DNA from 2 places in the Streptomyces javensis genome. Region 2 is predicted to be linked to the other one. Evidence: predicted binding sites of a transcription regulator. Region 2 holds the regulator's gene; the other holds the start of a gene.
The links. The regulator HrcA, encoded in region 2, represses chaperone genes, less so after heat shock. The targets are predictions, from matches to a motif close to TTNGCACTCNGNNNNNCNGAGTGCNAA.

Region 1: a site for HrcA is predicted at 2,168-2,194, ahead of ABD329_RS13650 (FmdB family zinc ribbon protein). Genes of this name have one in related genera too.

Annotation. Positions count from the first base shown of each region.
Region 1 covers NZ_BAAAIF010000012.1:26,244-29,650, reverse strand. Annotated here, with positions in the region: gene ABD329_RS13660 (RcpC/CpaB family pilus assembly protein) at 1-613, opposite strand, end outside; gene ABD329_RS13655 (S-methyl-5'-thioadenosine phosphorylase) at 853-1,698, opposite strand; gene ABD329_RS13650 (FmdB family zinc ribbon protein) at 1,798-2,157, opposite strand; gene ABD329_RS13645 (potassium/proton antiporter) at 2,291-3,407, opposite strand, start outside.
Region 2 covers NZ_BAAAIF010000065.1:13,974-17,380, forward strand. Annotated here, with positions in the region: gene dnaJ (molecular chaperone DnaJ) at 1-1,035, opposite strand, end outside; gene hrcA (heat-inducible transcriptional repressor HrcA) at 1,036-2,052, opposite strand; gene ABD329_RS37560 (MBL fold metallo-hydrolase) at 2,217-2,939, shown strand; gene ABD329_RS37565 (DUF3097 domain-containing protein) at 3,137-3,407, shown strand, end outside.

The DNA.
Region 1 (3,407 bases), on a different contig from region 2:
TGGCGTCCGCTCGCGGCACCGTCAGCACCACCAGCGCCCCGCCGCCATCCGCCGCGCCGTCGAGAGTGCCGCCGCTGTCCAGCGCCCCGTCGCCGCTCGCATTCGCGTCCGCATCGGCCTCCGGTGCGCCGCCGTGGGCTTCGCCGTCCGTCGCGCGGGCGTTACGGGAACCCGGCACCTCGGCCACCCGGACACCACGCGCGACCACCCGCGCCGTAGTACCGGACGACCGGGCCCGTGCGGCGTCCGGCAGCGGCGTGGCCAGCACATCCACCCGGTCGCCGGGGTGCAGCAGCCGTACCGCCGCGGCGTCGGCGATCCGGACCGGCGCCGAGATCATGGCGGGGCGCGGGCCGTCCCGCCGCTCCTCACCCGCGGGCGCGGGCGCCCGGGAGGACACCGCGTCCGTGTGCCCCCGGCCGGACGGTGCGGCGGCCGCGAGGGCTGCGGCCGTCAGCGCCAGCCCGGCCGCCATCGCGCGGCGGCGTCGCCGCACGGTCCGCCGCAGCCCGAATCCGCCGGTGCGCCCGGTGCGCACCGGATCGAAGCGGGGCACCGCACGGGCCGGGGGAGCGGAGCGGGGTAACGCGAGAGTGGGGGACGGATGGGACATGGCACATCACCGCCTGCCGTGAGGGTCCGGGTGCTTCTGGCCCCCTCACCATGCCCGCCCCCACCCGATCCCGCTTGGGCCTGTGGACGGCCAGCGAGCTGTGGATAACTCGGTCACCCGAGCGTGCGATACCCGCCCCGTCCGACGGTCTCGCGCCCCGTCCGACGGCTTCGCGCTCCGTCCGACGGTCTCGCGCCGCGTCCGGCTGCCTCATGCCCCGTCCAACTGCGCCCGCGCCGCTACGGAAGCTCGATCCCCAGGTCCCAGCCGTCGTGGGCGTGGGTGCACAGGCAGTCCCGGTCGGAGGTCTCCGGCAGCCTGCCCACCGCGTCGAAGAGCACCTCGCGCAGTCGGCCCACGTTCTCCCCGAAGACCTTCAGCACCTCGGTGTGGGTGACGCCCTCGCCGGTCTCGACCCCCGCGTCCAGGTCGGTGACCAGCGTCAACGACGTGTAGCAGAGCCCCAGTTCACGGGCGAGCACCGCCTCCGGGTGGCCCGTCATGCCGACCACCGACCAGCCCTGCGCCGCATGCCAGCGCGATTCGGCGCGGGTGGAGAAGCGCGGCCCCTCGATCACGCACATCGTTCCGCCGTCCACCGGCTCCCAGCCGCGTCCGCGCGCCGCGTCCACGGCCGCCTTCCGGCCCACCGGGCAGTACGGGTCGGCGAAAGTGGTGTGCACCACATTCGGGATCCGGCCGTCCGGCAGCTGCTCGCCGTCGAAGTAGGTCTGCGTGCGCCCCTTGGTGCGGTCCACCAGCTGGTCCGGGACGAGCAGCGTGCCAGGTCCGTACTCCGGCTGTAGCCCGCCGACCGCGCACGGGCCGAAGACCTGCCGAACCCCGAGCGAGCGCAGGGCCCAGAGGTTGGCGCGGTAGTTGATGCGGTGCGGCGGCAGGTGGTGCTTGCGGCCGTGCCGCGGGAGGAAGGCGACCCGGCGCCCCTCGATGTCGCCGAGGACGAGCGAGTCGCTCGGCGCCCCATAGGGAGTCTCCACGGTGATCTCGGTCACGTCGTCGAGGAACGTGTAGAACCCCGATCCCCCGATGACCCCTATGTCTGCTTGCCTGCTGGTCTCGACCATGTGATCACCCTAGCCATCCGCGCCCACGCGAACGACATCCCGCCGCCTCCCGGGGGAGGTGGCGGGGTGTCGGTGAAGCCGAAGAACCAGGCGGCCGGATCAGGCGGCCGAACTCGACGCCGAGGATGACGAAGACGTCGAGGATGACGAAGACGACGTCGACGTCGAAGACGTCGAGGAGGAGGACGAGGAAGAGGAGTCCGAGGACGAAGAGGACGACGAGCCGGAGCTGTCGCTCTTCGCCGCCGGCTTGCTGGAGCCGCCGCTCGAGCTGCTGGAGGAGGAGCGGCTGTCATTCCGGTAGAAGCCGGAGCCCTTGAACACGATGCCGACCGCCGAGAACACCTTCTTCAGGCGTCCCTTGCAGCTGGGGCACTCGGTGAGCGCGTCGTCGCTGAACTTCTGCACCGCCTCGAGGCCCTCGCCGCACTCGGTGCACTGGTACTGGTAGGTCGGCACGTTCTTCCTCCTGGCACTCTCACTCAATGAGTGCTAACGACGCTCCATAGTGCAGTATTCCCGTCCGTCAGTCCACTGGCACGAGACATACGGTGATCGAAAACACCGCCCGAGGCGACCTCCGACAGCTGCCTCAACCCGCTCCCGTGCCCAGCCAGCCCGCCAGCTTGCCGCCCCGGCCCACCGCCCGCAGCCGCCGCTCCGCCGCGTCGCGCACCGGGTCCGTGGCCACCACCAGCAGCTCGTCGCCGCGCCGCAGCATCGTCGAGGGCAGTGGTACGAAGCTGTTCTCGTCCCGGACCACCAGGGTGACCGCGGCCCCCGGGGGCAGCCGCAACTCGCCGACCTCGACGCCGTGCATCTTGGACGACTGGGGGATCGACACCGACAGCAGATGGCCGCGCAGCCGCTCCAGTGGCGCCGACTCGATGCCCAGGTCGGCCGGTTCGGGCTCCTCGAGCCGCAGCCGGGGGGCGAGCCAGGGCAGGGTCGGCCCCTGGACCAGGGTGTAGACGATCACCAGCACGAAGACGATGTTGAAGATCCGGCGGCTGTCGGGCACGTCGCTGACCACCGGGATGGTCGCCAGTACGATCGGCACCGCCCCGCGCAGCCCGGCCCAGGACAGCAGTGCCTTCTCCCGCCAGGGCAGCCGGAACGGCGCCGTGCTGACCAGGACCGACACCGGACGGGCCACCACGGTCAGCACCAGCCCCACCGCGAGGGCGGGCAGGATGTCATCGCCCAGTTCATGCGGGGTGACCAGCAGCCCCAGCAGGACGAACATCCCGATCTGGGCGAGCCAGCCCAGCCCCTCGGCGAAACCGCGCGTCGCCGGCCAGTGCGGCAGCCGTGCGTTGCCCATGATGAGCGAGGCGAGGTAGACGGCGAGGAAGCCGGACCCGTGCGCCAGCGAACCCCCCGCGTAGGCGGTCACCGCGATGGCGATCACCGCGATCGGGTACAGACCCGAGGCGGGCAGCGCCACATGCCGCAGGCCGTAGGCGCCCAGCCAGCCGACCGCGATGCCGATCACCGCGCCGATCGCCAGCTCCAAGGCGATTTTGCCGATCAGGGAGTACCAGGAATCCATGGGGCCCTGGCTGGAGAAGGCGACCACCAGGATCACCACAGGGGCGTCGTTGAAGCCCGACTCGGCCTCCAGGACGCCCGTGAGCCGCTTGGGCAGCGGCACCGTGCGCAGCACCGAGAAGACCGCCGCCGCGTCCGTGGACGACACCACCGCGCCG
Region 2 (3,407 bases):
CCGCCGCAGCAGCTCCTCCTGCTCCGGGTCCAGCTTGGTCGGGGTGGTCACCTCGACGTGCACGATCAGGTCGCCCCGGCCGCCGCCCCGCAGATGGGTGACGCCGCGCTGGTGCAGCGGGACCGACTGGCCGGACTGGGTGCCGGGCCGGATGTCGATCTCCTCCAGGCCGTCCAGCGTCTCCAGCGGCACCTTGGTGCCGAGGGCCGCCGCAGTCATCGGGATCGTCACCGTGCAGTGCATGTCGTCACCGCGCCGCTGGAAGACGGGGTGCGGCACCTCGTGGATCTCCACGTACAGGTCGCCCGCCGGGCCGCCGCCCGGTCCGACCTCGCCCTCACCGGCCAGCTGGATCCTGGTGCCGTTGTCCACACCGGCGGGGATCTTCACCGTAAGGGTGCGCCGGGAGCGGATCCGGCCGTCGCCCGCGCACTCCGGGCACGGGGTCGGCACCACGGTGCCGAAGCCCTGGCACTGGGGGCACGGCCGCGAGGTCATGACCTGGCCCAGGAAGGACCGCGTCACCTGGGAGACCTCACCGCGACCACGGCACATGTCACAGGTCTGCGCCGAGGTGCCCGGCGCCGCGCCCTCGCCGCTGCACGTCGTGCAGACGACCGCGGTGTCGACCTGGATGTCCTTGGTGGTCCCGAACGCGGCCTCGCTCAGCTCCACGTCCAGCCGGATCATCGCGTCCTGACCGCGCCGGGTCCGGGAACGCGGACCGCGCTGCGAGGCGGTGCCGAAGAACGCGTCCATGATGTCGGAGAAGTTGCCGAAACCCGCGCCGAAGCCGCCGGCGCCACCGCCGCCGGGCCCCGCGTTCGGGTCCCCGCCCAGGTCGTAGACCTGCTTCTTCTGCGGGTCCGACAAGACCTCGTAAGCGGCGTTGATCTCCTTGAACCGCTCCTGGGTCTTCGGATCCGGGTTCACGTCCGGATGCAGCTCGCGGGCGAGCCGCCGGAATGCCTTCTTGATCTGGTCCTGCGAGGCATCACGAGGCACGCCCAGGACTGCGTAGTAGTCCGTCGCCACTTACGACTCCGCCAGGATCTGTCCGACGTAACGTGCCACTGCGCGTACCGCTCCCATCGTTCCGGGGTAGTCCATGCGGGTCGGTCCGACCACGCCGAGTTTGGCGACCGCCTCGTCGCCGGAACCGTAGCCGACCGCGACGACCGAGGTGGCAGTCAGCCCCTCGTGAGCATTCTCATGCCCGATCCGCACGGTCATACCCGAGTCCTTGGCCTCGCCCAGCAGCTTGAGGAGGACGACCTGCTCCTCGAGTGCCTCCAGAACGGGCCGGATCGTCAGGGGGAAATCATGCACGAAACGCGTGAGGTTCGCGGTGCCGCCGATCATCAGCCGCTCCTCGGTCTCCTCCACGAGCGTCTCGAGCAAGGTCGACAGTACGATCGAGACGGTCCCCCGGTCCTCCTGTTCGAAGGACTCCGGAAGATCCTGCACCAACTGCGGCACATCCGCGAAACGCCGCCCCACGACCCGGCTGTTGAGCCGGGCACGCAGATCGGCGAGCGAATCCTCGGTGACCGGGGTGGGGCAGTCGACCATGCGCTGCTCCACCCGCCCCGTGTCGGTGATCAACACCAGCATCACCCGGGCCGGGGCCAGCGGGAGCAGCTCCACATGGCGCACCGTCGAACGGGTCAGCGACGGATACTGCACCACCGCCACCTGCCGGGTCAGCTGCGCCAGCAGCCGGACCGTGCGCCCCACCACGTCGTCGAGGTCGACCGCACCGTCCAGGAAGTTCTGAATGGCCCGCCGCTCCGGGCTGGACAGTGGCTTGACTCCGGCCAGCTTGTCCACGAAGAGGCGATAGCCCTTGTCCGTGGGGATCCGCCCGGCGCTCGTATGCGGCTGGGCGATGAAGCCCTCGTCCTCCAGAGCGGCCATGTCATTACGCACCGTGGCCGGGGAGACCCCCAGCCGGTGCCGCTCGGTGAGCGCCTTGGAGCCGACCGGCTCCTCCGTCCCCACATAGTCCTGGACAATGGCACGCAGCACCTCGAGTCTGCGTTCGCTGAGCACCCCGCGCACCTCCAGTCCAGCGGTCTCATCAGGTCGTCCGTCTGGCACTCACCGGGCACGAGTGCCAAAGCCCCTCCGCCAGTGTACGGCGGGGTGCGGTGGCATGGGCAAGAGCCGCCGCTGGCAGCAACTCTCCCCCATCCCCGTTGAGCTAGCGTCGCGGTATGGAGACGTGTTGGGAAGAGGCGGGCTGGGAGCGGCTCGCGCCCGGTGTGGCCCGCCGTCGGATGCCGGAGTGGGACGAGACGGTCGGCGTGGTCGTCGGACGCACCGACATCCTCGTCGTGGACACCGGCGCGACCCTGCGCGCCGGGGCCGAGCTGCGCTCCGGGATCACCCGGCTGACCGGCCGCCGCCCCACCCGGATCGCGCTCACCCATCCGCACTTCGACCATGTCCTGGGCTCGGCCGCCTTCGCGGGCTGCGAGGTCTACGGAGCCACGGGCCTGGACGGGCTGCTGCGCCGCGAGCGGGAGGCGCTGCGCGAGGACGCCATCCGCCACGGGGTGGACCGGGACGCCGCCACCGAGGCGGTGGACCATCTGGTCTCCCCGCACCACCTGGTCTGCGGGGAGCTCAGCCTGGACCTCGGCGGCCGTACGGTGCTGCTGGCCAATGTGGGGCCCGGTCACACCGCCCATGACCTGGCCGTCCTGGTGCCCGGTCGGCCCGAGGTGGTCTTCTGCGGCGATCTGGTGGAGGAGTCCGGGACGCCCCAGGCCGGTCCCGACGCGATCCCCGGCCACTGGCCCGCCGCCCTCGACCGGCTGCTCGCCCTCGGCAGCGCGGACGCGCGGTACGTCCCGGGGCACGGCTCCGTGGTGGACGCCGCGTTCGTACGGGCCCAACGCGACGAACTGGCCGCCCGCTTCGGCGTGTCCGGCTGACCGTCGCTCCAGTCGCTCGTTCCAGTCACTCGCTCTAGTCGTTCGCCTAGGGCTGTCCGGCGGACCACGCGGGCAGGGGCTGGGGCGGTGTGGGGAACAACCCGCCGCAGGCATCAAGATCCGCCGGACACCCCTGGTCGTTCGGCCAGTTGTGCGCCTGCGGGAGCGGGTGGCCGGCGCGCGCTATCGTCATCCGGATGCGACAGTACGACCCGGACCTGACCCCGCCCTGGAAGCGGCAGCGGCCCGCCCCCGAGGTCCCCGCCGAACCGGACCTCGTCGTGGAGGAGGTCACCACCGGATTCTGTGGTGCGGTGATCCGCTGCGAGAAGACCGCCCAGGGTCCGACGGTCACTCTGGAGGACCGCTTCGGCAAACATCGCGTCTTCCCCATGGAGCCGCGCGGTTTTCTGCTCGAGGGGCGCGTCGTCACGCTCGTACGCCCGCGCGCGGCGGCCCCCAGCGCGC